DNA from 3 places in the Pseudoalteromonas sp. UBA2102 genome. Region 2 is predicted to be linked to each of the others. Evidence: predicted binding sites of a transcription regulator. Region 2 holds the regulator's gene; each other region holds the start of a gene.
The links. The regulator sigma-54, encoded in region 2, starts transcription at its own class of promoters, with help from an activator protein. The targets are predictions, from matches to a motif close to GTTGGCACGNNNNTNGNNT.

Region 1 (10,306 bases), on a different contig from region 2:
AAGAACGTTTATATATTTAAGCCGGCGTATTTTAGCGACTTTTGCCATAAAGTAAACAATAAACCCTAAATACTTTTGTGCGTTTTTTATACGGCCTTGAAATGCATGTAAATTTATTCGTATCTAAGACATGTTGGCGAGTATGGATTGAAATTTGTTCAACCGAAGGGCAGCTTAATCACAGCGCGGAGTGCGAAGCCTTGGGAGCTCAATAACTTCCATGAAGCAAAGCTTCCGCGTCCTGCTCACGCCCCTTACCTACATCCATGTAGGCAAAGCTTCCGCGTCCTGCAAGCAAACATACTGTTGTAAAAATTAATCTTAAAAGGGCAGTACACACCAATAATAATAAAAAGTAAAAAAAGTGCTTTACCTAAAGTTAGCTTGAGGTTTTATCTTGTGTTTAAGCAATCAACTAGGGTAAATAATAATGAAATTAGAACACGTACATTTAGTAGTAAACGATATAAATGCCATGCTTAAATTTTACCAAGCAGCCTTTCCTTATTGGTCTATTAGAAGTGAAGGGCATAACACTTGGTATGGTAAACCTAAGCGCTGGGTACATTTTGGCGACGATAATCACTACATTGCTATAAGCGATAATGGCGAGCATAAAAACAGGGATTTGGCAGGGCACCAAGTCGGACTGGCTCACTTTGCTTACGTTACAAACAACCTAGACGCTGTTATACAGCGCTTAAAACACGCCGGATTTAACATTGATAAAGAGGGCGCAGAAAACCCATTTAGAAAAAACGTATATTACTTAGACCCAGCCGGGTTCGAGGTTGAGTTTGTGCAGTATATGAGTGACATTCCAAGCGAGCGTAATAACGACTTATAAAATAGGCAGTAAACAACGGTGTAGAAAAGCGCATAATATGGCTTTTCTACCCATTTGTTTTTACCCGTATTATTTATTACTCACCCCAAGCTGTGCCTTTAAATCATTAGCAAAACTCACAAACTTTTCTTTAATGGTGCGTTTAACTTTTACCTCCACCGAACCTAAAACTGTTTTACCTTCTAGGTTAATTGTGGGGCCTTGGCGCTTATTAAGCGACACCGTTTTGTTTTCAAAACTGCCTAATATACAAAACATTTTAGAAACTACATTAACATGCTCTGGTACGTAAATTTCTTCGCTGCCAAAAATACAATTTACATGCACGGTAACATGTTGGTGGGCAAAAATAGCATCAGTAAAATCTAAAACAATCGACCCCATATAGTTTTGAATGTAAATATCTTTAGGCACCACCCATTGGCCGCTACGCTCGCTTGAGCCTAAAATGCTTCGCAGTGTTAAGTTTTCTTCATCCGCTTGTTGGGCGCTGTAGTTAGGGGCAAATTGAGTTTGCTTTTGAGCACTGTACTGGGTATCCGTAGTAAGGGTTAAATCCTCTACTAAATTGAGTAACGCAGTATTTTCGGTTGCTTCCATTGCACTGTCTAAGCGCCTTTCAAAGGCTTCAGCTGAAATAACGCCATGGCTGTAGTTATAAATAAGTTGGTCTATCACTTGTTCGCGAACTTGCTCTATTGGGCGGTCTTCAATTTTTACAGACATGGGAATAATCCTTTTTATATGAGTTACCACTGTACATAGCAAGTGGTGTACCAAAACTTAACTATTTATATATCAATGGCTTATTATTTTAATAACTCCGCTTAATTTATTATATTAACGATAGATTAACCAAAACAGCAATATAATCGTTATTTTCACCACTTAAGAAAGTTTTACCTAATAGCCTGTAAATGTTTACTCGGAGGTATTTTTATTTATACCCAATAAAATAGCTAACTTCATGAATTTAAAGTGTTAATAAAGTTGGCCTAAAGCTCGCATATATAAAAGTGTCTTTAATCAAAAGGAGAAAGATTATGAAAACATTCAACAAATCTATGATTGCGGCTTTAGTTCTAGGTACTACAGCTATGGGTGCTCAAGCGGGCACTTGGGAAAATGAAAGTAAAGATGCTTGGATTGATGGTAAGGCAGAAACAGTGCTTCTTATGAACACTAATCTAAACAACTTTGACATTAACACTGATGTAAAAAATGGCAAGGTAGTACTTACAGGTAAAGTAAACAGCGACCTTGATAAAGAGCTAGCTGAAGAACTTGTAATTAGCCTAGATGGCGTATCTGATGTAGAAAACAACCTAACTGTTGTGAAAAACATGGATATGGACGACAAAGACCGTGACACTATGGATGATGATGATAACGACTTAACGGACGCTAAAATCACCACAGTAATTACTACACGTTTCTTATTTGACTCAGAAGTTGACGGTACAGATATCGATGTTGATACCGACAACGGTATAGTAAAACTTAAAGGTTCTGTTGAAACAGAAGCTGAAAAGCAGTTAGCAGTAAAAATTGCTAAAAATGCTGAAGATGTTCGTGACGTAGTAGATGAACTAACTATTGTTGCTGAATAATACACTATACTAAAAAGCCCAGCTTAGCTGGGCTTTTTGCTTGTCATTTTTAAAGGAGCTACATCATGGATATCATTCGTATAATACTGTCGATTTTATTACCGCCACTGGGTGTATTTTTACAAGTTGGTTTAGGTATGCACTTTTGGCTAAATATTTTACTAACTTTACTGGGTTACTTCCCTGGTTTAATTCACGCTATCTACATTATTGCTAAAAAATAATGTGTGGTGTGTTCAATGTGAGCCGGCCACTTTTTTATAGTTATTAAAATTGTAAAAAAGCGGCTTACATACTTCTGCGTTTATTTTTCTGTTATTTCCTGCCTATTCGCATGCAAAAAGATTACTATTTAAGCAGTCAGCTTACTGATTGTTAAAATAAAGGTTTTTGCTAGTGACAAGCCTTAAAAAACTTTTTATACTGCAACCCGCTTTAGTCGCTCAGTGGCTAAACGCTTCAAAAATTAACTACCTCGTAGTTATACAAAGTTGGCCCCTTAGCTCAGTTGGTTAGAGCACACGACTCATAATCGTTAGGTCCCCAGTTCGAGTCTGGGAGGGGCCACCACTTTTTCAAGCTTTCCGAGTAAATACCTACTAACAGAAATTACCCTGTGCTACCTCTGTGCTACTTTTAATTATACTTATTAACTGGGTTGGGCTAAAGCGCTTAATACAAGAAAAATATTTATCGAATAAAACTACCTTGACTGCTTATACATCACCAGAAACATCGATAACTACAACTTCAATTGCATCTTTTAGTTGCTCACTTAGAGATGCCTCCAAAGCAGAAGCTAGTTCATCAACTGATTTAGGCTTATAATCCTTATAGTTTTTTGTGTTGGGTATCTTTCGTTTTGAGTCTAACCCGTACCAAAAAACTAAGAATATACCTCTCCCTGAGCGCTCTGCGTGTTTCATATATTGTTTGTATAATTGGTCCTTGGGTGCATCCCACAAATCAGGGTGATAGTGTCTCTTAATTTCGATAGGCAGTTTAAGGTGCTGCTCTGTATAACTGCAAGCTATGTCAGCTCTTTTATTTGCAAATTGAAGATCTTCAGGCTCTGAGCTTATATAGTTAGGTAGTTTATTTCTAAGGAGTGTTAATAAAGCATCTCTTCCCTCATTTTCAGGCTTAGGATTAACTAACTTTCCGTATTGATCTACATTCCAAAATTGCTTATGAATATTAGCATTATCTGATTTAATAACTTTAGCTAAGTCATTTAAATGAGCTGACACTAAGGAAGATAAGTCATCAATATTTGATGGCTTTTGATTAAACAATGTATTCGCAGCCCCCTTCCATGATGGCTTTTTAAAGCTTGCTTCCCTATATAGCTGTTCAGAGTCATGAATTGCTGCCATTAATGTTTGATTGTATGTATTAAACTCAGGTTCGCTGAGCATACCTCTAAGAGCATTTCTTGCCACCGGAAGTGGAATCGATGCTAGTTTAAATATTGCATCTTTAACTACAGCAGAAGCCTCATGATCATTTCTATTCCCTGACCAACCACTTTTTGGTCTTGGAGTATTTACAAACCGTCTTGCAAACTCATTAGCAAGACAGCTATAGATTGAAACTTTTTTTTCAGTTGATACCAGCTCTAAGTTGGGCCCATACTTCTCTATTTGTTCCTTAATAATCCAAAGTTGGTTGAGGCTATCTTCGTCATTCGGCATAAATTGCAGTTTGTAAGAAGGTAGGATAATGAACGCCTGTGCTACATAGAACTCTCTTAAATCCTTTTCTAGATCTTGAGCTGTACTTAATATATTTGTAACAATTACTCCTAGCTTATTGAGACTTTCCTTATCATTGATTGCTCCATGCCAAAAGTCTTGAGCATAAGGTTTTGAAAAGCAGGCCTCTAAAAGTTTGATAGTTGATTCTTTACGAAATGCCTTTAGTTTTTTTGAATTTAGAAATATATGCTTTGCATGTAGATACTGAAAACCTGATTTAATTTCTGCTAACATATACTCATAATATGTTTCAACTGCCAATTGTGGCTTTTCATGCAGTATAGCTTGCAACCAGTTTCTTGATGTGTGGTCTCTTTTTTTTAATTGAGGTGATAGGCAAAAGCTATCCAGTATTAGTCCTAGCTTTATTTTATCTGTTGTCCATGCAGATATACTCTGAGTCTCTCTCCATAATTCGTCTAGTCCGGCTAAAAATGCAGATAAAATACGGGCTGATTTACCTTCTTTGGTGAGCTGAATTATATAACCTAAATCATAAAGGTCTGTTCTGTAAGTTATTGATTTGAAGCCTTCTAAGACGTAACTGAAGTCGTTACCATTGAAGTATGTTGATAATATAACTAATGGTTCATCAAGCCTACATTCAGGTATATTGCTATAATGCCCGTAATATAGATATGCAAGCCAACCTAAATGACCTAAGTGCTCACCGCTTTCAATAAGGGTCTTTTCCCTTTCAAATTGATTAAGATTGTGCATTTGTGATTTTTTAGAGTTGGCTTTAAATTTTAGGCTATTTGCAATATCCTCATATCGCCAGTCTTCTACCTCGCAACTCAACTCTTGGTCCGCAATTGCCTGAAGATTAGAATTATTTGGGAAATCTACTAAGTAATTAAAATTTTCAATATTATTTTTAGGATCTATAAAACATAATTGAAAAGCGCATCTGTAAATTTCTTCAACAAGTGTTGTAGTGCAATCATTTAGTATATTTAAAGCCTCTGAGAGTTGCTCACTATTTGAAAGTATTCTAGGGAAATCATTTCGAAATCTGTTAATTCTAAACATTAAAGATTTATCAGTGGCTTCATCTAAAAGTATACAGCGAAAGGCTTCTCTCAATTCATAGGTTCTTTCTCTTAATTTTGCAGTGTTTTCTTTAGCCCACTGAGAGCTAAAACCTCCTCTTAAAGAGCTACTACGCATTAACCAATTAAGGAGCTCCTTACCGGTGAAACTAATTTCACTATTTAGAGCTTGATTGAGCCAGCTGTTATGTAGGTATTGAAGCTCAGAGTCTATCTCTCGATGCTCTGTACTATATGTATTGTCATTATCTTGATTAGGGAAGTTATTTAGCAGTAATATAGACTCTTTTTCACTAGCTAAATCCACAAGATCCCAGAATTCACCTATTGCGGTCTTCCCGTTATAAGCTATTAAGCTATTGAGCAATTTTGTAATATCTTTCCAAGTAAATACGCTTCCAAAAAAATTCGATATAAGCTTTGTTTTGATTCGCAACGAAACTTTATCATTTTGTGTTAACAACCCTTTGTATATTGTTTGCACAAATTGATAAGATGGCTCTCCTGATTTCGACAGCAAAACTACTGCGCTCTCTTTATCACGTATACTAAAATCAGTGTTGATAAGTACTTGCTTATAAGTGTCTAGAAGTGAAGGTATTGGTTTAGATTGCTCAAGCGCATCAAAAATAAGGGCTCTAAGTTGAAAGCTGCTTTGCTCATTGAGCAATATACTTTTCAATTTGGGCACTAATCTATCGCTTATTAATCCACCTATATTAGGTTCATCCCAGTAGGTGTTTCTGAACCAAGGGTTATGCTCAGAGTGCTCTGCAAGCGCATCTAACAAAATGAGTTTATTGCTATCAGATAAAGAGGCTGGATCACCATAGGTTAAAACGCCATAAGGGTCTTTAGCTATTAATTGCGCTGCTATGTTGGGTTGAAAGACTACTAACCATGCGAATAGCCCCCTTAATTCAGATGTTGGGAATCCGTTTAAACCAACGATTGATAAAATACGTCCAATCGGCAACCCTTTATCTACCTGCTTTGAAATCCATTTAGCAGCTACAAACTCAGCAATTGTCCTATGACAATAATCAAACACCCCTTCAGTATCGCTCTTTGCGCAAATTCTCCGACTCAGGATAGCAACTGTCTTTTCAATACCCATTGTATCGAGTTCAGTAAGGCTACGAATTGGCAGAACTAGATTATCGTTGGATTCATCAACCGAAAAACCCTCTACATCACTTAATAGTCTGCACGCAAATATAGCTCCTGCAGTATCTTCTAGTTCTAGGGGAACGAATCGACCTAACTCTTTTTTTGATACTTTCTGATTATGCTCCCGAAGAAGTAATGTTACTGTGGATTCAAATAGCTCTTTCTTAGTTTTAGGCCAGCCATCAACAGCTACAGATTCTGCAAGCATTATTAAAGTCTGTGGATTTTCTAACAGCCCAGATAGTCCGTAAGATTTTGATTTGAGAAAGAATTCTTGAGTATTAATCTCAATATTTAGACCATTTAATATCGATACTTGTTCAAAATGATCCAAAGGTTCTAAACGCAGTATTACAACATCTTCTTCAAAGTAATCATTCAAAATGTCAAGATCGACATTTCCATACCAGTCACTTTCTCGACAAGAGAGGACAAATTGCTCCGGTTCAAGTTGAAATAATTTTTGTACAATTTGGCTTAATACGACTCCGTCAGCGCCTGCTCTGGATTCATCTAAACCATCAAGGAAGATCTTATTACCCAAAAGAGAGGCTGGCTTATTTAAAAAGGAAGTTACCTTTATTACCAAATGATTATTGAGTTGTGCAAGATGCTCAAATAGATGGGACTTCCCTGAACCAGGGCTGCCAAGTAAGACGATATGCTTATTTTGGGTGAAGTCAGAAAAAAAACAGGTGCTATTATCAAATTTGTTAGGATTTTTTACATTTAAACGCCTAACTCGTCGATCCCAAAGATGTGTACGTCCTGTATTCAATTCCCATTACCCTTAGAAATAAAGTATAGATATGAAATATATAAGTAACACTTTTAAGATATTGCGTCCAATTTGTAATAAAGTCGTACCTACTTGAAGAGATGGGGACGACTCACTGAGTCGCTATCTCAATATTGCTATTCATAATGACTTGATATCTATCACTCAACTATTCAACTAAAAACCAGAATCAGCTTTAAGTCAGTATAGAGTTCAGGGTAGTTATTACTTTAAATAAACCTCAGTAATTTCAGCCCTGAAGTGACTCAGCTCTTGTGATACAGTTTCGAGAGCTATTTGCCTATTAAGCCCCAAGCTTGTTAGCTCTGCCATTCTCTCTTGTGCGTAGCTATGCCTGAGGCCATGACCGCCATTTGAAAAGAAGAGTGTGCGGCTAGATGCTTTTGAGAATGAGCATGACCATTTATGACCGCCACCAATATCATAACGTTGCAAATAGTTAATTTCCCTATCACGAATCGTTATAGGCTGTGCTAAGCGCCTTTGTTCTAGCTGTGTAGCTAATGCGTTAGGTATTAATACATCACGAATTAGACCGCCTTTGCCTTTCACTGTATAAATACTACCTTCTCGACCAAGCCATTTACTATCTAGCGCTGGACGGCTTTCAGCTTTACGCTCTGATATTTTGGCTATTGTCAAAAGTTCATGGGCTCTTAATCCTACTGCGTGGGCTATTTGTGTAGATAAGTTATTTTTTCTAGTTTGATGTTTACTGATTGCGTGAGCTTGGCTGGAGTGTAGGCACGAGACTTTTCGATTATATCTTTTTCGTATTTTTTTAACACTCAGTGTTTCTTTTATGCTTGTATTTTAATATCGAAAGGCGATGGCTGGATTTGCATATAAAGATTTAAATAGGTGAATAAGTAGCCTCTAGCAATGGCTTGCTAGAGGCTTTAACCAACTAATCTACTTGGTACTTACTGTTAGTACGAATGTAAATAGTGGCTGTTTTGTCGTTAGTGTTCTCAATCGTGTGGGTAAAGTTACCGGTTGATTCTACATAGCTGCCTGCGCTTAGGTTTTGCGCTTTATCTTGCTCGCTTGAGTTGTACTCAACGGCGCCGGCTATAACAACAGCACGAAATTCGCTTGCATCTGTTTTTATTTCACCTTTAAAGCCGGCAGGAAGTTTAATCATTGAGCCGTTCATATCGGCTGTACTTCCCCAAAGGTAGGCGGTTTGCACGCCTTGGGCGTTAATGTCGTTTAAATCGCTGCTGTTTAACCATACCATGTTGTCTGCATGTAGGTTTAACGGGCGCTCACCATTATCAAACTGGGCATTAGTTGGTTTAACTAAGTACGGTCCAGAGTCGATTTCTAAGTAAATTAAATTTGTTTCAGCATTGGCTGCAGTGGTGTGGTTTTCACCTGCAGGTTGTGTCCAAAACGAACCCGCTGGCATCCACATCTTTTCAGCTGTTGGGTCGTCATTATGCATTTGCCCTTCAATAACGATACCGCGGTAGGTAATGTTGTGAATGTGCGGCGGAGATTCAAAGCCTTTTTTAAAGCGTACTAACATGCCTGTTGCAGTGTCGGTTGTGCGGTTTCCCCATAAATCTGCAGCGCCAGGGCTTTTATCACCACGTAGCGGGTTTAAGTAACCCCAGTCAATATTGCTTGCAGCAACAACTTGTGATGTGCTTTGCTCTGCAGAGGCTGGCGTTGATATAAGTGTTGCAACCAGTGCAAGAGTTGATGCGTTTAGTAAAAATCTCATTTAAAAGCTCCGTTAAGTTGGTATAGCGCTATAGTACGGCTTAAAATTCAGTCAATAAATGGGCATAAGTTAAATACACTTTCGCAAAAACGTGGATAATAACGCTATAGTTACGCATGCTGGTTTATGCAATAAGAGGGTTTGATGAAAATAGCTGATTTACAAGTATTACTCAAAGTGGCTGAGCTGCAATCAATTACAGCTGCTGCAAATCAATTAGATATGAGCTCATCGGCTGCAAGTGTCTCGTTAAAGCGAATAGAGCAGGCGCTTGGGGCACAAATATTTGTGCGCACAACAAGGCAAATACGCCTCACGCCCGAAGGGGAACGGTATTTACCTCTGTGTCAGCAGGCACTCGATTTATTGCAACAAGGGCAAGTGCTTATTCATGAGGAGCAGCAATCTATTAGTGGTGAAGTGCGAATAGCAGTGTCATCGGAAATGGGGCGCAACCTTATGCGGGTATTACTCAATAATATTATGGATAAACACAGCGAAGTGACGCTGCGCTTACAAGCAAGCGACAGCCGCGCTGATTTTTATCGTGATGGAATTGATGTTGCGCTGCGCGCCTTAACTAAAGAGGCCGCACAGGAGCTAAATTTATACGGCTTTAAAATTTGTAACATAGCACACGTGCTATGCGCCTCGCCTGAGTACATTAAAAAGCACGGTGAGCCGTTAACGCCAGATGACATACTGAATCATAATGCCCTTTTATATAAGCTCTACGAGGTAGTGCATGATGGGTGGGAGCTGTATAACGATAACCAAAAATACAAGGTTAAAATGGGCAGCGACCGCGCCGTTAACGATGGCGATATAGTAAGGCGTTGGTGTGTTGATGGCACCGGGATAGCCAAAAAATCGGCCATTGATGTAGCTGAAGATTTATTAGCGGGCAGACTAAAAAGGTTAATGCCCGATTACAAAATCCCCCTCACTGAAATGTGGTTAGTACTACCTAGCCGCCAGCTTATAACGCCCGCAATTAGGCTTATTCGTGATGAGTTAAAACACACTGTTAGCCAATTAAGAAAAAACCTGATTGCGCAAGGGATAATTAACGAGCAAGAATGGCCCGATTCCCCCTAGTGCATCTTACGCGAGGTTAGTGTTGCTAGCCTTGCGCCTTTAAAATTTAATTCGCTTTCCTGTGGTGGATTAAATTAAAATACACGCTCTTCTTTTATGTTCTATTTTCTAATTATTGGGCTTATTGCTCAGCCGATCCTATATTTATTCTAAGCAAGTGTTAGTTAAGTCCTTTATCCATTTACAGGTATCGTATGTTACTTAAACAAAAAGTTTATATTAGTCTTATTTTGGCTATTGTTGT
Region 2 (10,306 bases):
TCTGCTACCTGACGCACCATTTTGTTAGGATCTGTCAGTTTAACTTCGGCTGCGCTAACACTTTGCACAGCTAGGGTTGCACCAAGTGCAATAACGGCTAAAAACTGTTTCAACATAATAATTACTCACTACCTTGGTTGAATAAAAACTGCCCAATTAACTCTTCTAAAACAAGTGCAGACTTAGTATCTGTGATTGAATCACCATCACCTAACGCTTTGCTCTCTACGCCAAATAACTCATCGATTGCTTGATCTTGTGCGTTTTCGGTCACTGTTTCACCTAAACAGCGCTGCTCTGCTGCATTAGGAGAAATAACAGGGTGAATACCTAAGTACTGCTCCCCTAAAATACCCGATGTTAAAATTGAGATTGAGCTAGTGTCTGAAAAACGACATAAATACTGTGCATCTATCGTCATATTTACCACAGGCAAAAACTCCTGTGGGTGTACATAAATAGATTCAACACGGCCAATCACTACACCGCCTACTTTTACCGGTGCACGCGCTTTAAGTGAGCCGATATTTTCAAACTTTGCATTTAGCGTGTAGGTTTCGCCCGACCCGCTAATACCCGAATTAGCCACTTTAAGTGCTAACATTGCAAACGCTAAAATGCCTAATGCGACAAAAAAGCCAACTAAAATCTCTAATTTCCGTGAATTCATTATCTATACCCTATTAGCTGGTAAACATTACCGCTGTCAAAATAAAGTCAAACCCTAATACTGCCAGTGATGAGTGTACGACTGTTTCTGTTGTTGCTTTACTGATCCCTTCTGAGGTTGGGATACAGTCGTAGCCCTTATAAAGCGCAATCCAGGTCACTACCATGGCAAATACAAAACTTTTTATCATGCCGTTTAATACATCTTCTTGAAACGATACTTGCGATTGCATTATCGACCAAAAGCTGCCGGTATCTACGCCTAACCAATCAACCCCAACTAAATGAGCACCGATAATGGCAACCGCAGAAAAAATAAGTGCAAGCAATGGCATACTAATAAAACCTGCCCAAAAGCGCGGTGCAATAATGCGCTTGAGAGGGTCAATGGCCATCATTTCTAGTGAAGAGAGTTGCTCGGTGGCTTTCATTAAACCTATTTCTGCCGTTAGCGCACTTCCAGCGCGCCCAGCAAATAATAGCGCTGTAACCACAGGGCCTAGTTCGCGTAATAAACTAAGCGCAACTAATGGGCCTAGGCTGTCTTCGGCGCCATAGCCAACCAATACAGTGTAACCTTGCAGCGCAAGCACCATACCAATAAACAAACCCGACACCATAATAATTAATAATGATTGCGAACCAACCATATAAAGTTGGCGCACTAACAGCGGTGTGCCTTTTTTAAAGTTAGGTACATTCCACAATGCATTAAAAAGCATGTTGGCAGAGCGCCCTAATGCAGCAAAACGCCCCAGCGTTTTATGACCTAACTTTTGAAATAAATCCAACATTAAGCGTTTTCTCCTAACAGCTCATCAGCATACGTTTGTGCAGGATAATGAAATGGCACAGGCCCATCCGATAACCCTTTTAAAAACTGCTGTACTAATGGAGATTCATGATTACGCATTTCATCCGGTGTCCCTGCCCCTATTACGCCTTGATCGGCAATAATAATAACGTGATCGGCAATACTCATTACCTCCGTCACATCGTGGGTTACAATAAGGGATGATAAACCTAGCACTTCATTTAACGACTTAATAAGCTTTACCAATACACCCATAGATATTGGGTCTTGGCCGGCAAAAGGCTCATCATACATAATAAGTTCTGGGTCCAGTGCAATAGCACGTGCAAGTGCTGCTCGTCTGGCCATACCGCCAGAAAGCTCAGAAGGCATTAAATCTTTAGCACCGCGTAAACCCACCGCTTGCAGTTTCATTAATACGACTAGTTTAATTAACGCTTCACTTAACTTGGTGTGCTCTCGCAGAGGAAATGCAATGTTGTCAAATACCGACATATCAGTAAATAACGCACCGCTTTGAAACAGCATGCTCATTTTGGTTCGTGCCGCATATAACTCTTTGCGCGACATACTAGGAATACTGCCACCTTCGAATAAAATATCGCCGGCGTCAGGCTTAAGCTGCCCACCAATTAAGCGTAGCATTGTGGTTTTGCCAATTCCGCTTGGCCCCATAATCGCTGTTATCTTACCTTTAGGAACACTAAAACTCATATTTTTATATATGGTTCTATCGCCTCGCGAAAAGCTAACATCCTTGACTTCTACTATTGATTGCGACAAGTCGCTCTCCGTAACAATGTTCACTCGTGCTCCTATTTTAAGGGTTTTTTAGCCAAGATGGAAAAAACAATTCGTAAGATTTTGTAATACGCCTACAAAAAGCGCTCTAAGGCTGAAGTAAATTGCCTTAACCTTTGCTTAAGCGCATAAAATTCACGCACTGCAATAGTAGACCCTGCTCTTTTGCTTATACTTTCATGTTGGCTTTTGTTACTATTCGCGCCATCTGTATTTTGAACATCTGGCTTAACATAATGGTTACCTCGTTTGTTATTTTAATTCTTGGTTTTGCTGCACTTGTGTGGAGCGCCGACCGATTTGTATACGGTGCGGCAGCGCTTGCTAAAAACTTTGGAGTCCCTACTTTAATTGTTGGCTTAACGGTTGTTGCTATGGGTTCTTCGGCCCCTGAAATGATGGTATCGGCCTCGGCTGCTTTGGCAAATAAAACCGACACAGCGGTTGGTAACGCGGTAGGTTCAAATATAACAAACATCTTACTTGTGTTAGGTATTACTGCGCTGCTACGCCCTTTGAGTGTGTCATCAAGCACTTTAAAACGCGAAATGCCGCTTGTTATGCTGGTATCCTTGGCTACGTGGTATGTATTTTCAGACAACTACTTCTCGCTCACCGAAGGGGTGGCGTTGCTAGTCGCATTTGCTGTATTTATTGGCGGTTTGATTGTGGTTTCTTTGCGCGCAAAAAATCAAGATGACCCTTTCGTTTCAGAAGCCTGCGATGAGGTTCCTAACGATGTACCAACTAAGAAAGCCGTTTTATGGCTAATTGTCGGCATGGTTTTATTACCTGTTAGCTCACACTTTTTAGTTGGTTCAGCAGTCGATATTGCTAAATACTTTGGTTTAAGCGACTTAGTAATTGGCTTAACCATTATTGCCATTGGCACAAGTTTACCTGAACTTGCAGCTTCTGTAGCGGGTGTACTTAAAAACGAAGATGATTTAGCCCTAGGTAATATTGTGGGCTCAAATATATTTAATATTTTAGCGGTATTACCACTTGCAGGTATTATTAACCCATCAGTGGTTGACCCGTCACTTGCAAACCGCGACATACTTATTATGTTAGGTGCTACGCTTGCGCTTATTATTATGTCATTGAACTTTAGAGGTTCTCAGCGTATCAATAGAGTAGAAGGTGGCCTATTACTCATCGCATTTTTGGCGTACCAAGGTTATATTTTTAGTCAAGTAGGGTAACAATGGCACAACTAAATTTTATAGAGCAAGGTTTACGCGTATTAAACATTGAACGCCAAGCGCTTGCTGATATTACACAATACGTTGACGAAAACTTTCATAGTGCGTGTCAGCTCATGTTTGATTGCCAAGGCCGCATTATTGTTATTGGCATGGGTAAATCAGGCCATATTGGTAATAAAATTGCTGCTACCCTTGCAAGTACAGGCAGCCCTGCTTTTTTTGTTCACCCAGGCGAAGCAAGCCATGGTGATTTAGGCATGATAACCAAAAATGACGTGGTTATGCTTATATCAAACTCGGGCGAAACCAGCGAAGTACTTAATATTATTCCGGTGCTTAAACGCCTTGGCGCAAAAGTAATATCGATGACGGGCAACCCGCTCTCTACTATGGCAACACTTGCCGATGTGCACGTATGCATAAAAGTAGAACAAGAAGCCTGTTTATTAGGTTTAGCGCCTACAGCAAGCACCACAGCTACTTTAGCAATGGGTGATGCAATGGCAGTTGCGCTTTTAGAAGCACGCGGCTTTACCGCCGATGACTTTGCACTCTCTCACCCTGGTGGCAGTTTAGGTAAGCGATTGTTGCTCACTTTAAAAGATGTAATGCACAGCGGCACAAACACCCCTATTATAGGTGTAACGCAAACAATTAAAGACGCGTTAATAGAAATGTCAGCCAAAGGGCTGGGCATGACCGCTATTGTAGATAACAATCAACAGCTTGCTGGCCTTTTTACCGACGGTGACTTACGCCGTATTTTAGAGCAAAGAGTGGATATACATAGCACCGCTATTAGCCAGGTTATGACCAAATCATGCACAACTGCCACGGCCGATATACTTGCAGCTGAAGCCCTAAACATAATGGAAAACAAACGTATTAATGGTTTAATTGTGGTCAATGATAAAAACCAGCCAATAGGCGCCTTAAATATGCAAGACCTCTTAAAAGCAGGAGTATTATAAATGCAATTTGAAGATCTCTATCAACCGCTAAGCGATGATGCCAAAGCACGCGCCAAAAAAGTAAAACTACTCATATGCGATATTGATGGTGTATTTTCTGATGGCCGAATTTACCTCGGTAACCAAGGCGAAGAATTAAAAGCATTTAATACAAAAGATGGTTTTGGCATTAAAGCGCTGATCAATAGCGGTTTTGAAGTTGCGGTCATTACGGGGCGTCACTCAGAAATAGTGCAAACTCGCATGAGCAGCTTAACCGTGCAGCACATTTATCAAGGCCAAGAAGACAAACTTATTGCTTATCAAGAACTCAAAAACACTTTAAAGTTAACTGATGAACAAATAGCCTACATTGGCGACGATGGCCCTGACATGCCAGTAATGGAGCGCGTTGGCTTTGCCGTTGCAGTAAACGATGCGCACCCGCTTATTAAGCGCTTATCGCATTACACTACGCAAATGCCTGGCGGCTTTGGCGCCGTTAGAGAGCTCACAGACTTACTTATGCTAGAGAATGGCATAGCGCTGACAACACAAGGCACCAGTTCATGAATGCAGCACGCGTTATACTCAGTGCGTTATTCATCGGCTGTATGGTTTGGCTTTGGTACCCTTATTTTACCCAAACCAATGTAGCGCTAGAGCAAGAACCTGAAGTAATTGCAAAGCCCGATTACACCGCTATAGAGCTTAAGCAAACAGCCTATGACGAGCAAGGCAAAATAAGCCATAAAGTCACAGCGGCTAAAATGGAGCTGTACCAACAGCTTGGTTTTACATTTTTTGAAAAACCTATTTTTACTTTATATAACGAAAAACAAACATGGCGAATAAATGCAGACGAAGCAACGCTTTACGAAGATAAACAACTTATTTTAGAAGGCAATGTGGTTGCTAAAAATTTAGTTGATAACGCCATGATAGATAACATCAATGCCGATAACATCGAAGTCGACATTAAAGCGTTAACAATGCGCTCTGAGCAGCCAGTGGTTGTCACTGGGCCTAATTTAAAAATTGTCGGTAAAGGCCTTGAAGCCGATTTAAAAACCGAAGTAATAAAACTAATTAACCATACGCGAACAATATATTATGACCAATAAACTCACTAAAATACTTATTATCCCATCGCTAATGCTTGCATTTAGCGCCTCTGCTGCTGAGCCTGCCGCTCAACCGCCAGCAAATCAAATTTCTATTAGTGCAGACCGTCAAGAAGGCCAACTTAAAGAAAACGTAGGTATTTTTGAAAAGAACGTCGAAATTGTGCATGGTAATCGCAAAATTACAGCCGACCGACTCGAAGTACATAAACGTGAAGACTTAGGGGATAACAAACAACTCCTTATTGCCACTGGCAGCCCAGCCTACTTCGAAGAAAAACAAGACGACGGTACCGTAATGAGTGCCAGCGCAAACGAAGTACGTTACGACGTAGCAAAGCGCTTTTTAACGCTTGTTGGCGATGCTGAAGTCGCACAAGCCGGTCAAAAAATTAATGCTAAAAGTATTACCTACGACATGCAGCAGCAGCTTATTAGCGCAGAAAAAGACGAAAACTCTACGGATCGTGTCCACACAATTTTAGTGCCTGTTGAAGCAAAAATTAAAGAAAAAACAGGTAACGAAGGTCAACCATGAGCACCTTAAAAGCAAAACTATTAGCAAAAAGCTATAAAGGCCGCCAAGTTGTAAAAAATGTAGGCCTTGAGGTAGAAGCCGGCAGCATTGTTGGCTTATTGGGCCCTAATGGCGCAGGTAAAACCACCACCTTTTACATGATTGTAGGATTAGTACCTAGCGACAAAGGTAAAATTTCTATTGATGATAACGACATTACGTTATTACCTATGCACAGCCGCGCCCGTTTAGGCATTGGCTATTTGCCGCAAGAGTCATCAATATTTAGAAAGCTGACAGTTTATCAAAACTTAATGGCTATTTTAGAAACGCGTAAAGAGCTCAATAAAGCCGCGCGAGAAGAAACGCTTAACAACTTACTTGATGAATTCAGTATTCAGCATATTCGCGATAGCCAAGGTATGGCGCTTTCTGGTGGTGAACGCCGCCGTGTAGAAATTGCCAGAGCACTGGCAGCAAACCCTAAATTTATTTTATTGGATGAGCCTTTTGCTGGTGTTGATCCGATTTCAGTGTTAGATATAAAGAAAATAATAGAACATCTTAAAAACCGTGGCATTGGCGTATTAATTACCGATCACAATGTAAGAGAAACCCTTGATGTTTGTGAAAAAGCCTACATTGTTTCTCATGGGGAGCTAATTGCATCTGGCACCCCAGAACACGTATTAAATGACAAAACTGTACGCGATGTTTATTTAGGCGAGCAATTTAGGCTGTAACATTTAAGCCACACCTACAAGCATCTGCTAATATTAATTATAACAACATAAAAGGATTGTTAGAGATACATGAGGCAATCATTACAGCTGCGCATGGGCCAGCAACTTACAATGACTCCACAATTGCAACAAGCGATTCGCTTGCTGCAGCTCAGTACATTGGATCTCCAGCAAGAAATACAAGAAGCACTTGATAGCAACCCGCTATTAGAAGTAGAAGAGCAAGATTACACGGAAGAGTCGGCTGGAAAAAATGAACAAAAAGCAGATACGGATGATGTAACCGTAAGCGCATCGGCTGACGGTACAACCAGCGAGTACGAGCAAGACAGTGGCGAAGCTTTAAATAAAGACACCGTTAGCGATGATATGGCAATGGATGTAACCTGGGATGAGTACATGAGCGCAGCCCCTGCGGCATCCTCAGGCCCAATGCCGGAAGATGAGTCTATTTATCAAGGTGCCTCTACTGAAACGCTACATGAGTATTTAATGTGGCAGCTTCAGCTTACTCCTTTTAGCCCAACTGACGAAGCCATTGCTATTGCCATTGTAGAAGCTGTAGATGACTCGGGTATTTTAACGCTAAGTTGCGAAGAGATTTTAGAGAGCTTTAACCAAGAAAACGATGACGAAGTTGAAGTTGAACTTGATGAAATAGAAGCCGTTTTAAAGCGTATTCAGTTATTTGACCCTGTAGGTATAGCCGCGCGCAGTTTACAAGAGTGCTTGTGTATTCAGCTAAACCAGTTTGATAAAGACACCCCTTTTATAGAACAAACTAAAATGATCTTAACCGATCACATTGATCTATTAGCGGCACGCGACTATCGTACATTAATGAAAAAGACTAAGCTTAAAGAAGACGAGCTTAAAGAGGTCATGACCCTAATACATACCCTCAACCCAAAACCTGCAGATACAATAGTAAGGGAAGAGTCGGAGTATGTGATACCAGATGTGTCGGTTAAAAAAATAAAAGGCCGCTGGGTGGTAGAGCTAAACCCAGATAGCATGCCAAAAATACGCGTAAATAGTCAGTACGCGGCTATGTCACGTACCGTAAAATCAAGTGGTGATAGCCAGTTTATTCGCTCTCACTTACAAGAAGCTAAATGGTTTATAAAAAGCCTTGAAAGCAGAAACGACACGCTGCTTAAGGTAACAAACTGTATTGTAAAACAGCAACAGGCATTTTTTGAACATGGCCCCGAAGCCATGAAGCCAATGGTTTTAAACGATGTTGCTGAAATGGTAGAAATGCATGAATCGACAATTTCGCGTGTTACTACGCAAAAATATATGCATACACCACGTGGTATATTTGAGCTTAAGTATTTTTTCTCAAGCCACGTAAGCACTGAAAATGGCGGCGAGTGTTCATCAACCGCAATACGTGCCCTAATTAAAAAGCTAATTGCCGCGGAAAACTCAGCTAAACCATTGAGTGATAGTAAAATTGCGGATATATTGGCAGAGCAAGGAATTAAAGTAGCTAGACGCACAATAGCAAAATACCGTGAATCGCTAGCTATTCCACCGTCAAATCAGAGAAAGAGTTTGATATAAGACGTAAAAAACAAAGAGGAAATGCTTATGCAACTAAACCTAACTGGTCGTCACGTAGAAGTAACTGATTCACTTAGAGACTATGTAAATAATAAATTTGCAAAGCTAGAAAGGCACTCAGATCATATTAGCAATGTGCATGTCATTCTCGATGTAGAAAAACTCAACCAAAAAGCAGAAGCGACTATTCATGTAAGTGGCGCAGATTTATTTGCCTCAACAGAGCACCAAGATATGTATGCCGCTATAGACTCGTTGATTGACAAGCTCGATCGTCAAGTCATAAAACATAAAGAGAAGCTTGCTAGACACTAATATTATGAAATTAAGTACATTAGTATGCCAGGACTGCAGCAAAGCTGCGGTCCTTTTTAGTAGTAAAAAAAGAATTTTAGAGTTTATCAGTGAGCTTGCTCATGAAAAGCTCCCCTACTTACCACAACAAGATATTCTTAATGCGCTGGCAAGCAGAGAAAAGCTAGGCAGTACTGGTATTGGCCGGGGTATCGCCATTCCTCATGGCAGAATGGGTGGCGTAGAAGAGCCGCTGGCTTTAGTACTTGTTAGCGACACTCCTGTTAACTTTGATGCTATTGATAACTGCCCTGTTGATATTTTTGTTGCACTCATCGTACCAGATGGCGATAACCAACAGCACCTAAAGACTCTGGCAACCATAGCTGATAAACTGAGCAACAAAGAATTTTGTAAACAGCTGCGTAGTGCTAAAACCGATGCAGAGCTGTATCAAGTAATTGTTGATCAATCGTAGTAAATACTAAGGGCTATAAATGGAGTTAATTATCATAAGCGGCCGTTCTGGTTCAGGTAAGTCGGTTGCTTTACGCGTGGTTGAAGATTTAGGCTATTATTGCGTAGATAATATTCCGGTCAACCTACTGCCCTCTTTAGTGCGAAGTGTTTCAGATAACTATGACAAAATAGCCGTTAGCATAGATGTTCGTAATATTCCCAAAGAACAAGACGAATTTAACGATATTCTCGAGTACCTTCCTGACTTTGCTAAACCCACACTGTTTTATTTAGATAGTGATGATCAAACACTGATCAAACGTTTTTCAGAAACACGCAGATTACACCCTTTATCCATCGATTCACTGCCGCTTGATTTAGCAATAAAAAAAGAAAAAGAACTGCTTGATGTACTCGTAACGCGCGCTGACTTTATGCTAGATACCACCGATTTAAGTGTGCACCAATTAGCAGAGTCAATTCGCGAAAAAATACTGGGTAAAAAAGATAAGCAACTTATTGTAACGTTTGAATCGTTTGGCTTTAAACACGGCATACCTAAAGAAGCTGATTATGTTTTTGATGCTCGCTTTTTGCCAAACCCCCACTGGGAGCCTGAACTCAAACCGCTTACGGGCCTTGATCAACCAGTAAAAGATTTTTTGGCAAATCACAGCATAGTGCAAAAATTCACTTGGCAAATTCAAACCTTTGTACAAACTTGGTTGCCACACTTAGAGCGTAATAACCGTAGTTACCTCACTATTGCAATTGGCTGTACTGGTGGTCAACACCGCTCGGTTTATTTAGCGCAAGCCATTGGTGAGAGCTTTGCTATGACGCATCCGAATGTCAAAATTCGTCATCGTGAGCAAGAAAAGTAACCTTAAAATAATAACCTGTTCAGTTTAGGTATAGTAATTTATGCGCTGTGAAGACACATTTTTAATAAAAAATAAATTAGGCTTACACGCCAGAGCGGCAACGGTCCTTGCGCAATTAGCTGTACAGTTTGATGCTAAAATCACCTTACACCAAGATGATAAAGAAGCCGCAGGCGACAGCGTATTAGCTTTAATGTTACTTGAAAGCAGTAAAGGTAAAGAAGTTAAAGTAGTCTGTGAAGGCCCTGATTCAGAGCAAGCTTTGCATGCGGTT
Region 3 (10,306 bases), on a different contig from region 2:
GAATGTCAGATCTATACCGACGTTGATGGCGTATACACTACTGATCCTCGTGTAGAACCAAACGCACAGCGAATGCGCCATGTAACGTTTGCCGAAATGCTAGAGCTGGCAAGCTTAGGCGCAAAAGTATTGCATATTCGTGCTGTTGAGTCGGCTGGTAATCATAAAATGCCGCTAAGGGTGCTTTCGAGTTTTGAGCCCGATGAAGGAACGCTAATAAGTTTTGAGGAGAGCGATATGCCAACTAAGGTTGTGTCGGGGATTGCGTTTAATCGTGACGAATGCTTGATAAAGGTACATGGCGTACCATACTGTGTTCATTCTCTTACAAAAATTTTGAAACTTTTTGCAGAAAATGGCATCGAAATAGATATGATTAGTCAAGTTAATCATAACTTTGAAAAAATAGACTATGCTTTTACTGTGCATTCAAATGACTATTTGCAAGCACACGATTTACTAACTCAACAACAGGTAAATCTGCAGGCTGATAGCATTTCTAGTGATACAACAGTTGCAAAAGTGTCGGCTGTTGGCATAGGAATGAAGTCTCACAGTGGTGTAGCGCATCAATTTTTTGATGCATTGGCGCAAGAAGGCATACACATAGTTTTAGTATCGACGTCTGAAATCAAGGTATCGGTTTTAATTGACGAGAAGTATTTAGAACTAGCAGTAAGAGCGTTACACTCAGAATTTTTAACAGAAAATGGATAGTTTGGGAGTTTTTACTTACTTTTCAATCAATTTTTCATTAAAATGGTCAAGCGGAATCTTATAATTTATTGGAACATGGGAGCAAGAGAATGCTAATACTAACTCGTAGAGTAGGTGAAACCCTAATGATTGGTGACGAAGTAACTGTTACTGTATTAGGTGTTAAAGGAAATCAAGTTCGAATTGGTGTTAACGCACCTAAAGACGTTTCAGTGCATCGTGAAGAGATTTACATGCGTATACAAGCTGAAAAGTCTAACCCTAATCCGGGCAATGCTTAATCAACACGTATACTTAGCTGAGTAATGCACTTAGCTATACCAAAAGCCACTCACTGAGTGGCTTTTTTGTTTATAAAATCGCGCATTTCATCGGTTAATACACTACTAGAAATATATTGCATACCTTTATTATGGTGCACTAAGTAGCCGTGGTTGGTTTTAATAATATGGGTTATTTCTGCCCACTTAAATGTATGGCTTTTATAGTGGTTTTCGGTGCTAATAGCTTCATCGGTAAATGAAAGAGTAACCGTTGAGCCCGAAGCACGACTAAACATTTGGCGCGTAACCCACCAAGGCCTGCGGTAATAAAAGGCAACGCATTCTAATACACCCAGCATTATTAAAAATGTACCTAGGTAATGATCGTCCATAGCGTAAATACTAATTAAACCTAAGCACACCAGTAATGCCAGCAAAAAATACTTTGGCTTGGCTGCTTTACTATAAGAGTGGGACTCGTCAAAGCATTCGTAGTAGTAGGGTTTATCGAGTGTGTAAGTGGTGGTCAGTGCCATAATTGCTAATAAGTAATAGTTTTCGCTATTTTAACAAGCTAGCGTAAAAATCACACCCGTTAATGTAGGCTATGCATTATAAGAGTTAGAAGCCGCTTTTTATTAGCGCACAAAAAAACGGCTTATTAAAAGCCGTTTTTTACGTTACCAAACAGATTAACAGTTAGTTTCTTCTGCGTTAACGCCTTCTTTTACATTTTCACATGCATCTTCAACAGAGTTTTGCACGTCAGTTACTGCTTCATCAATACGCTCACCTGCTTCTTCTGCGTGGTTGTCTTCACAACCCATCATAAAGAAACCTGCAAATACGGCGATTAGTGCTGCTTTTAAAGTTGTTGAGTTCATAATGTAATTCCTTGTATATGTTGATTGTTTAGTGTTTTAAGTATGTTAGTAGCTACCTGGGCGATTTACCGCGCAGCGCACCTGAAACTAAAGAAATCACTAAAAGTACTAAAAAGATAAAGAATATAATTTTTGCTATACCAGCTGCGGCACCTGCGATACCACCAAAACCTAACACTGCAGCGATTAAAGCAATAACTAAAAATGTAATTGTCCAGCGTAACATTGTTTTCTCCTTGGTTATCAAATTCGTTCGAAAGTAATAATGCCAGTTGCGTGCCAGAGTTTAATTTTATTAATTTTCAATGTGTTATGGTTTTTTGAGCGAAGGTTGTAAATTTAGGATTGGTAAGTTTTACGTTTAACGATGTAACTTATTCACACTATTGTAAAGAGAGTAAAAAAATAAATATTTTTTGCGCGCTGCTTTACTAGCCTTGGTAAGACCAATTTACATTTTAGCCCAAGCTGATTTTTTACCTGCCGTTTAACTTACTATTTTTTATGGTTTTTAAGTTGTTTTGGGTTTAACCATATAACCTTTGCCTATAACGGTTATTTTTATCATCTATATCGAAGCCAATTTAACCCTGTATTAGCTATGTTAACTATTGTGGCTGTATGTTAGTTTAATTTTAATTGGTTTTACCAATTGACAGGTGGTGGACAAAGTTAAAAGTTTTGTTATCATTCGGTGAATAATTATTTAAATAAAGCGGTTTTTTATATCGCTATATAGTGCAGGGGGAGAAAAATGGATATAGGAGCTGTACTCACAACCGCAGGTAGCTTGATGCTGACGGGCATGGTGGGCGTGTTTGTATTTCTTTCAATATTGATTGGTGCTGTGTCACTCATGTCTAACTTGGTTGCTCGTTTTGACGAGGCTGAAGTTGCAATACCGGTTAAATCACCATCTTTAAAATCTCAAGGTGTGCCAAACGAGCACATCGCTGCTATTAGTGCTGCCATTGCTCAGTACAAATCAAATAATAAATAAGAGGCACACATGGCTAAATTAAAATTAACAGAACTTGTTTTACGCGATGCTCATCAGTCTTTACTTGCAACCCGTATGCGCTTAGATGACATGCTACCTATTGCTAGCAAACTTGATGATGCCGGTTATTGGTCTATTGAGTCGTGGGGCGGCGCTACGTTTGATTCGTGTATTCGTTATTTAGGTGAAGATCCGTGGGAGCGTATTCGTGCCCTTAAAAAAGCAATGCCCAATACTAAACAGCAAATGTTATTGCGCGGGCAAAATTTATTGGGTTACCGCCACTATGCCGATGACGTGGTAGAAAAGTTTGTAGAGCGTGCCCACAAAAATGGTGTAGATGTATTTCGTATTTTTGACGCCATGAACGATGTACGTAACTTAGAAACGGCAATTAAAGCGGCTGTAAAAGTAGGAGCACACGCACAAGGTACTATTTCTTATACTGTAAGCCCTGTGCATACCCTTGATATGTGGTTAACCCTTGCAAAACAGCTAGAGGATTTAGGTTGTCACTCTATTTGTATTAAAGATATGGCAGGCTTATTAAAACCATACGATGCAGAGCAACTTATTAAAGGGCTAAAAGAAACCGTTTCTATCCCTATTGCTATGCAGTGCCATGCAACCACAGGTTTAAGTACTGCTACATATCAAAAAGCCATTGATGCAGGCATTGATATGCTTGATACCGCTATTTCTTCAATGAGTATGACTTACGGTCATTCAGCTACAGAAACCATTGTAGCGATTGTTGAAGGAACGCCCCGCGATACCGAATTAGATTTAAACCAGCTAGAAGAAATAGCGGCTTACTTTAGAGATGTGCGTAAAAAGTACGCTGCCTTTGAGGGGAGCCTTAAAGGTGTTGATGGCCGTATTTTACTCGCGCAAGTACCTGGTGGCATGTTAACCAACATGGAAAACCAACTGAAAGAGCAAGGCGCAGCAGATAAGCTAAATGAAGTATTACTTGAGATCCCACGCGTGCGTGAAGATTTAGGTTTTATTCCGCTAGTTACTCCAACATCGCAAATTGTAGGCACACAAGCAGTACTAAATGTGCTTACGGGTGAGCGTTATAAAACAATTACCAAAGAAACCGCCGGTGTTTTAAAAGGCGAGTATGGTTTAACACCAGCACCTATGAATAAAGAGCTGCAAGAGCGAGTGCTTGATGGCAGCGAGGTTATTACCTGTCGTCCTGCAGATAATATAGCCCCAGAGCTTGCATCGCTTGAAGCAGAGCTGCAAAAAGAAGCGCAAGAACAAGGTTTAACACTTGCTGATGAGCAAATAGATGATGTGCTTACCTATGCATTATTCCCACAGGTTGGCCTTAAATTTATTAAAAATCGCAACAACCCAGATGCCTTTGAAGCAGTGCCAAGTGCTGATGATGCAAACACTAAGCCTGCAACAAAACCTGCAAATAACAAAGGTGTTAGCGCTGAGCAATACAGCGTTAAAGTTGACGGTAAAGTTTACGATGTAGTGGTTGCGCAAGGTGGCGAACTTAAAGAGGTAACGCTAAAAGATTCAGAGCACTTACCACAATCAGCATCGGTTGCATCAGGTGAAACACTGAATGCGCCACTGGCAGGTAATATTTTTAAAGTAAAAGTAAAAGCAGGCCAAGCCGTAAACGAAGGCGATGTGGTTGTTATTATGGAAGCGATGAAAATGGAAACCGAGGTTCGTGCAATGCACTCAGGTACTGTGGCTGAGGTCTTAGTGTCTGAAGGTGATGCTGTGACAACGGGCGATGCAATTATAGCGATGGCGTAGGAGTAGCTTTAATGGAAGGTCTTTTAAACCTTTGGCATGCTACCGGCATTGCTAACTTTACGTTTCCTGGCTTAATAATGATTGCGGTAGGGTGTTTGTTGTTGTTTTTAGCCATTGCTAAAAACTTTGAACCCCTATTACTGCTGCCGATTGGCTTTGGTGCAATACTGACTAATATTCCGGTTGCTGGGCTTTCTGACCCAGGTGGTTTGCTTTATTACGTGTATTACGTAGGTATTGATACGGGGATCTTCCCTTTATTAATTTTTATGGGAGTAGGGGCGCTGACTGATTTTAGTGCGCTTATTGCCAACCCGCGTATGTTGTTACTGGGTGCAGCCGCGCAGTTTGGTATTTTTGCCACCTTGTTTGGGGCAATTTTATTAAACTATGTACCTGGCTTTGAATTTAGCTTACAAGATGCCTCAGCCATTGCCATTATTGGTGGTGCCGATGGCCCTACAGCCATATTTTTAGCATCTAAGCTTGCCCCTGATTTACTAGGTGCCATTGCGGTTGCTGCTTATTCTTACATGGCGTTAGTGCCAATTATTCAGCCGCCTATTATGCGCGCATTAACTACACCTGATGAGCGTGCTATTAAAATGCCAGAGCTGCGCAAAGTATCTAAAAAAGAGAAAATAGTATTTCCTTTAATGGTACTGAGCTTAACCGCTATGTTTTTACCAGCGGCTATTCCCCTGGTAGGTATGTTCTGTTTAGGTAATTTAATGCGTGAGTCTGGTGTTGTAGATAGGCTTAGTAACAGTGCCCAAAACGAAATTATTAATATAACCACGATATTTTTAGGTTTGGCAGTGGGCTCTAAACTAGCGGCCGATCAGTTTTTAACTGTAGAAACTATTGGTATTTTGGTGCTCGGTGCGTTGGCATTTGCTATTGGTACAGCGTCGGGTGTGTTTATGGCAAAAGGCCTTAACAAGCTTTCTAAAACACCTATTAACCCTTTAATTGGTGCTGCGGGTGTATCGGCAGTACCGATGGCGGCGCGTGTAGTTAATAAAGTTGGGCTTGAGAATAACCCACATAACTTTTTACTTATGCATGCTATGGGGCCAAACGTAGCTGGGGTGCTAGGAAGTGCCGTAGCCGCAGGTATATTACTGGCGCTTGTTGGCTAGTATTTAGGATTTAATCCAACCGATTAGCGCAGTTTACTGCGCTTTTTTTATGCCTATAAAACTGCACGTATTAAAGTTTGTTTGCAGACGTGTTTTTGTTTACAGTGAGGGCTATGCACACTAATAAGGATAGTCATCATGCTTCACACCCCTTTGGCAAAATATTTACCTCATGTTAGTAGACTCGTTTTTGGCTGTATGGGCCTAGGCGGCGGTTGGAATAAAGACGCCATTACTAAGGCTCACTTAAAGCAAACTCACGAGTGTATTGATGCAGCCATAGCTGGCGGCATTAACTTTTTTGATCACGCCGATATTTATACCTTTGGCAAAGCCGAGCAGGTATTTGGCCAAGCACTAGCTGAGCGACCAGAGCTGCGCGAGCACATGTATATTCAATCTAAATGCGGTATACGCTTTGAAGATGATAAAGGCCCTAAGCGTTACGATTTTTCGGCCAAGTGGATTGAAGAGTCAGTTGAAGGTTCACTTAAACGTTTAAACACCGATTACCTTGATGTGCTTATGCTTCATCGCCCTGATCCGCTAATGGAAGTAGAAGAAATTGCACAAGTATTTAGCTGCCTTCAAGAAAGCGGTAAAGTACGTAATTTTGCCGTATCGAACATGCAGCAGCACCAAATGAACTTTTTACAACATGCCTTAGATATGCCTATTGTTGCTAACCAAATTGAAGCAAGTTTACAAAAACACCAATTTGTTGATGAAGGCGTTTATGCAGGTAATGCAGATGGAAAAGATCTTAACTTTACACCGGGCAGTGTAGAGTATTGCCGCCACTTTGATATTCAAATACAAAGCTGGGGAAGTTTATGCCAAGGGCTATACACAGGGGGCGATTTAACAAATGCATCGCAAGCCGATATAAATACCAGCATACTCGTAAATAAGCTTGCTGCACTTTACGATACAACACCTGAGGCAATTGTTTTAGCTTGGTTATTACGCCACCCTGCATTAATACAGCCAATTATTGGCACAACGAACGTTGAGCGTATTGCGGCGTCATGCGGTGCGCTAAATGTTACGTTAAGTCGCGAACATTGGTATGCATTGTATGTAAGCGCCAAAGGCCATGAATTACCATAATTAAGGTTTAGGAATGAATATATTTGTTATTTTAATTTGCTTGTTTGTCGCCTTAGTAGTGCTGATACCTTTGCTTGAAAAGTACCAAGGTAAAATGGGGTTGGATGGCGCAACCAAATACAGCAAATATATTTGGCCGCTGGTTATGGTTTCTTTAGTCGTACAGCTAATTTATGTATTAATGAACTAATAAATTAATAAAAAACACAAAAAAGCCTTTGTAGGTTAACCCTACAAAGGCTTTTTTAGTATCTATAACTTATACGTTACTTAAGAGCTAGCTGTAATTCGCGATTGCGTTCAAGCTGTGCAATAAAGTTTTCGGCAATAGGTTTAAACTTAGCAAGTTCAGAGCGTGGTAATGGCTCAGACTTAGGTAACTTAACGGTTTTAGGATTACGGTGTACACCATTTACTAAAAATTCGTAGTGTAGGTGCGCGCCTGTTACACGGCCGGTAGAACCCACAGTACCAATTTTGTCACCTTGTTTAACCTTTTGGCCTGTTTTAACAAGCTTTTTGTTAAGGTGTAAGTACTTAGTTACGTACTGTGTGCCATGGCTTATAAATACGTAGTTACCATTGTACTTACTGTAACCTGCTTTAATTACTTTACCGTTACCCGAAGCTACAACCGGTGTGCCTGTACGTGCTGCGTAATCAATACCACGGTGCGCTCTTACTTGCCCTGTTACTGGGTGTAAGCGACGTGGGTTAAAGCTCGAGCTAATATACTTAAAGTTTACCGGCGCACGTAAAAATGCTTTTTTCATGCTGCGCCCTTCAGGCGTATAAAAGCTGCCGTCGGTATGGCGAATAGCCGCATAACGCTGGCCTTGGTTTATAAATTCTGCCGCAATAATTTTACCAGTGCCAATAAACTCGCCATCAACATAATGCGACTCGTAAATTAGCCCAAACTGATCGCCCTTACGAATATCGTTGGCAAAATCCACATCCCAACCAAATATATCAGCAAAGTTCATTATTTGGCGCTCGCTTAAGCCTGCAGCAATTGCTGAGGTCCAAAAGCTGCTAGAAATTTCGCCACCGGCTGTTTTGCTCAGTGTTTCTATTTCTTTGCTATCTATTGATGTGTCGTAATTACCTTCGTCATTTAAGGTAACAAACAAAGTATCTGTTTTTGAAATAACATAACGAAGCTGAGCTAAATCACCGTTTTCTGCTGTTGCAAAACTAAGTATTTCACCTGGGTGAATTTTAGTTAGTTTGCGTGTTTCAGCATTGGTGTTAATTAGCTTGTGAAGCGTTTGCGCTGAAAAGCCAGCACGCTTGAAGATAATTGCTAAATTATCGCCGTTTTTAACTTGATGATCGACTAAGTCGTATTCTGGCAGCTTTTCTGCTGCTTCTGGCGAATTTAATTCAGTTAATTTTTCGTTGTCTTCAACTTTAACTTGTAACTCGTAACGCTTACCAATTTCTAGTGCATTTGCACTATTGTCTTTGGATGCAGTCGCTTTTTCTGAAGGAAGAAAGGCTAAGCCAACAATAGCAGAAACCAAACCTAGAATAAGCAATTTGTGTTTTTTGGGAAGCGTGTTAACCACGTGAACCATAACGTGCCTTTTCTGCTGTCGTGAAAATAAAATATATATTAATGCAGGATATACGTAATAAGGTACGAATACTAGTAAATAAAGCTAAAAGCCCCGCAAATGTTAGTAAAATGACAATTTATAGTTGTTTAAGTTTATCGATTTAAACTGATTCTAAAGTACGCTAAAATCGGCGTTTAAACACCATTTCTAATTGCCTAACACAGTGAGACTAAGCTTATTGAGTTTAGTTGCATTATTCGCATAAAAAATTGTTTTAATTAGGTAGAAATTTGTTATGTTAGCAACATAAGTGCTTTTGGTTTAAATCTGTTTTAAACCCTTATGTAGCAAGTCATCTAGTTGCCCCTTCGTTGGCAGAATTTTGGAGTAATACACAGTGGATTTACAAACCGCTCTAGCAGAGATAAAACGCGGTGCAGAAGAGATATTAATTGAAGACGAATTAGTTGAAAAACTAAAGTCGGGCAAAAAGTTAAAAATTAAAGCCGGTTTCGATCCTACCGCGCCAGACCTACATTTAGGTCACACTGTACTAATTAATAAAATGAAAACCTTTCAAGATTTAGGTCATGAGGTTATTTTCTTAATTGGTGACTTTACCGGCATGATTGGCGATCCAACAGGCAAAAATGTAACACGTAAACCACTGACCCGTGAAGATGTACTTGCCAATGCTGAGACTTATAAAGAGCAAGTTTTTAAGATTTTAGACCCAGCTAAAACCACCGTTGCCTTTAACTCTTCATGGATGGAAAACCTCGGTGCCGCAGGTATGATCAAACTTGCAGCTAATCAAACTGTAGCGCGTATGCTAGAGCGTGACGACTTTAAAAAGCGTTACGGCAACGGCCAACCCATTGCAATTCACGAATTTTTATATCCACTTGTACAAGGTTGGGATTCGGTTGCACTTGAGTCAGACGTAGAGCTTGGTGGTACTGATCAGCGCTTTAACCTTTTAATGGGTCGCGAGCTTCAAAAAGTAGAAGGTCAAAAGCCTCAAACAGTATTAATGATGCCATTGCTTGAAGGCACTGACGGCGTTCAAAAAATGTCTAAGTCGCTTGGTAATTACATTGGTATTACTGATGCGCCAAACGATATGTTTGGTAAAGTAATGTCGATTAGCGACGTGCTTATGTGGCGCTACTACGACTTACTAAGCAGCTTATCAATCGAAGAAATTGCAGCGCAAAAACAACGCGTAGAGCAGGGCACTAACCCGCGTGATATTAAGATTGAGCTGGCGAAAGAGTTAATTGCACGTTTTCACAGTGAAGAAGCTGCGCAAGCCGCACACGATGACTTTATCAAACGTTTTCAGAAAAAAGCGCTACCTGATGAAATCCCTGAGCTGACAATTACGATTGCAGAAGAAGGTATTTTAATTGCTAACTTACTTAAAGAAGCTAATTTAGTAGCCAGTACTTCTGAAGCAATGCGCATGATTAAGCAAGGTGCAGTAAAACTTAACGGTGAAGATAAAATCACTGATACAAAACTTGAAGTAGCAAAAGGCACGACCGCTATTTACCAAGTAGGTAAACGTAAGTTTGCCAACATTACTGTAGCGTAAGCGCAGTTAAAACTAAAAAAACCAGCTTAGGCTGGTTTTTTTGTGCGCGTATTTTGGCTGCTAAAAAACCACTAAATCAGCTTTAATATCTCAATACTGATAATAACTAACAGCCAAAATGCACGCGCTTGATTTAATCTATTTATGATCACAGGGACGTCTTCGGCTTTTGGGAGTCGCTCGGTACCAATTCGCATTTTATTAAAACGCTTACCAAAATAAACCGCAGGGCCGCCTAGCTGT

Region 1: B2R65_RS12410 (LiaF domain-containing protein) is a predicted target of sigma-54. The motif match lies at 1,610-1,628, and genes of this name have one in related genera.
Region 3: B2R65_RS17965 (DUF1328 domain-containing protein) is a predicted target of sigma-54. The motif match lies at 2,130-2,148, and genes of this name have one in related genera.

What each region holds. Positions count from the first base shown of each region.
Region 1 is NZ_DCYU01000090.1:4,528-14,833, reverse strand. Features, by position in the region: gene B2R65_RS12415 (VOC family protein) at 431-847, shown strand; gene B2R65_RS12410 (LiaF domain-containing protein) at 917-1,573, opposite strand; gene B2R65_RS12405 (BON domain-containing protein) at 1,891-2,457, shown strand; gene B2R65_RS12400 (YqaE/Pmp3 family membrane protein) at 2,523-2,681, shown strand; tRNA gene B2R65_RS12395 (tRNA-Ile) at 2,951-3,027, shown strand; gene B2R65_RS12390 (NACHT domain-containing protein) at 3,174-7,214, opposite strand; gene B2R65_RS12385 (hypothetical protein) at 7,440-7,877, opposite strand; gene B2R65_RS12380 (DUF4437 domain-containing protein) at 8,143-8,964, opposite strand; gene B2R65_RS12375 (LysR family transcriptional regulator) at 9,109-10,062, shown strand; gene B2R65_RS12370 (methyl-accepting chemotaxis protein) at 10,257-10,306, shown strand, end outside.
Region 2 is NZ_DCYU01000073.1:67,798-78,103, forward strand. Features, by position in the region: gene B2R65_RS10305 (MlaC/ttg2D family ABC transporter substrate-binding protein) at 1-116, opposite strand, end outside; gene mlaD (outer membrane lipid asymmetry maintenance protein MlaD) at 122-670, opposite strand; gene mlaE (lipid asymmetry maintenance ABC transporter permease subunit MlaE) at 684-1,463, opposite strand; gene B2R65_RS10320 (ATP-binding cassette domain-containing protein) at 1,463-2,266, opposite strand; gene B2R65_RS10325 (calcium/sodium antiporter) at 2,521-3,489, shown strand; gene B2R65_RS10330 (KpsF/GutQ family sugar-phosphate isomerase) at 3,492-4,463, shown strand; gene kdsC (3-deoxy-manno-octulosonate-8-phosphatase KdsC) at 4,464-5,015, shown strand; gene lptC (LPS export ABC transporter periplasmic protein LptC) at 5,012-5,566, shown strand; gene lptA (lipopolysaccharide transport periplasmic protein LptA) at 5,556-6,104, shown strand; gene lptB (LPS export ABC transporter ATP-binding protein) at 6,101-6,826, shown strand; gene B2R65_RS10355 (RNA polymerase factor sigma-54) at 6,896-8,395, shown strand; gene hpf (ribosome hibernation promoting factor) at 8,423-8,710, shown strand; gene B2R65_RS10365 (PTS sugar transporter subunit IIA) at 8,715-9,167, shown strand; gene rapZ (RNase adapter RapZ) at 9,187-10,032, shown strand; gene B2R65_RS10375 (HPr family phosphocarrier protein) at 10,073-10,306, shown strand, end outside.
Region 3 is NZ_DCYU01000140.1:10,614-20,919, forward strand. Features, by position in the region: gene B2R65_RS17945 (aspartate kinase) at 1-717, shown strand, start outside; gene csrA (carbon storage regulator CsrA) at 807-998, shown strand; gene B2R65_RS17955 (YcxB family protein) at 1,049-1,516, opposite strand; gene B2R65_RS17960 (hypothetical protein) at 1,673-1,864, opposite strand; gene B2R65_RS17965 (DUF1328 domain-containing protein) at 1,917-2,090, opposite strand; gene B2R65_RS17970 (OadG family protein) at 2,619-2,864, shown strand; gene oadA (sodium-extruding oxaloacetate decarboxylase subunit alpha) at 2,874-4,652, shown strand; gene B2R65_RS17980 (sodium ion-translocating decarboxylase subunit beta) at 4,664-5,794, shown strand; gene B2R65_RS17985 (aldo/keto reductase) at 5,933-6,904, shown strand; gene B2R65_RS17990 (hypothetical protein) at 6,918-7,094, shown strand; gene B2R65_RS17995 (peptidoglycan DD-metalloendopeptidase family protein) at 7,171-8,484, opposite strand; gene tyrS (tyrosine--tRNA ligase) at 8,864-10,063, shown strand; gene B2R65_RS18005 (cobalamin biosynthesis protein CobD/CbiB) at 10,135-10,306, opposite strand, start outside.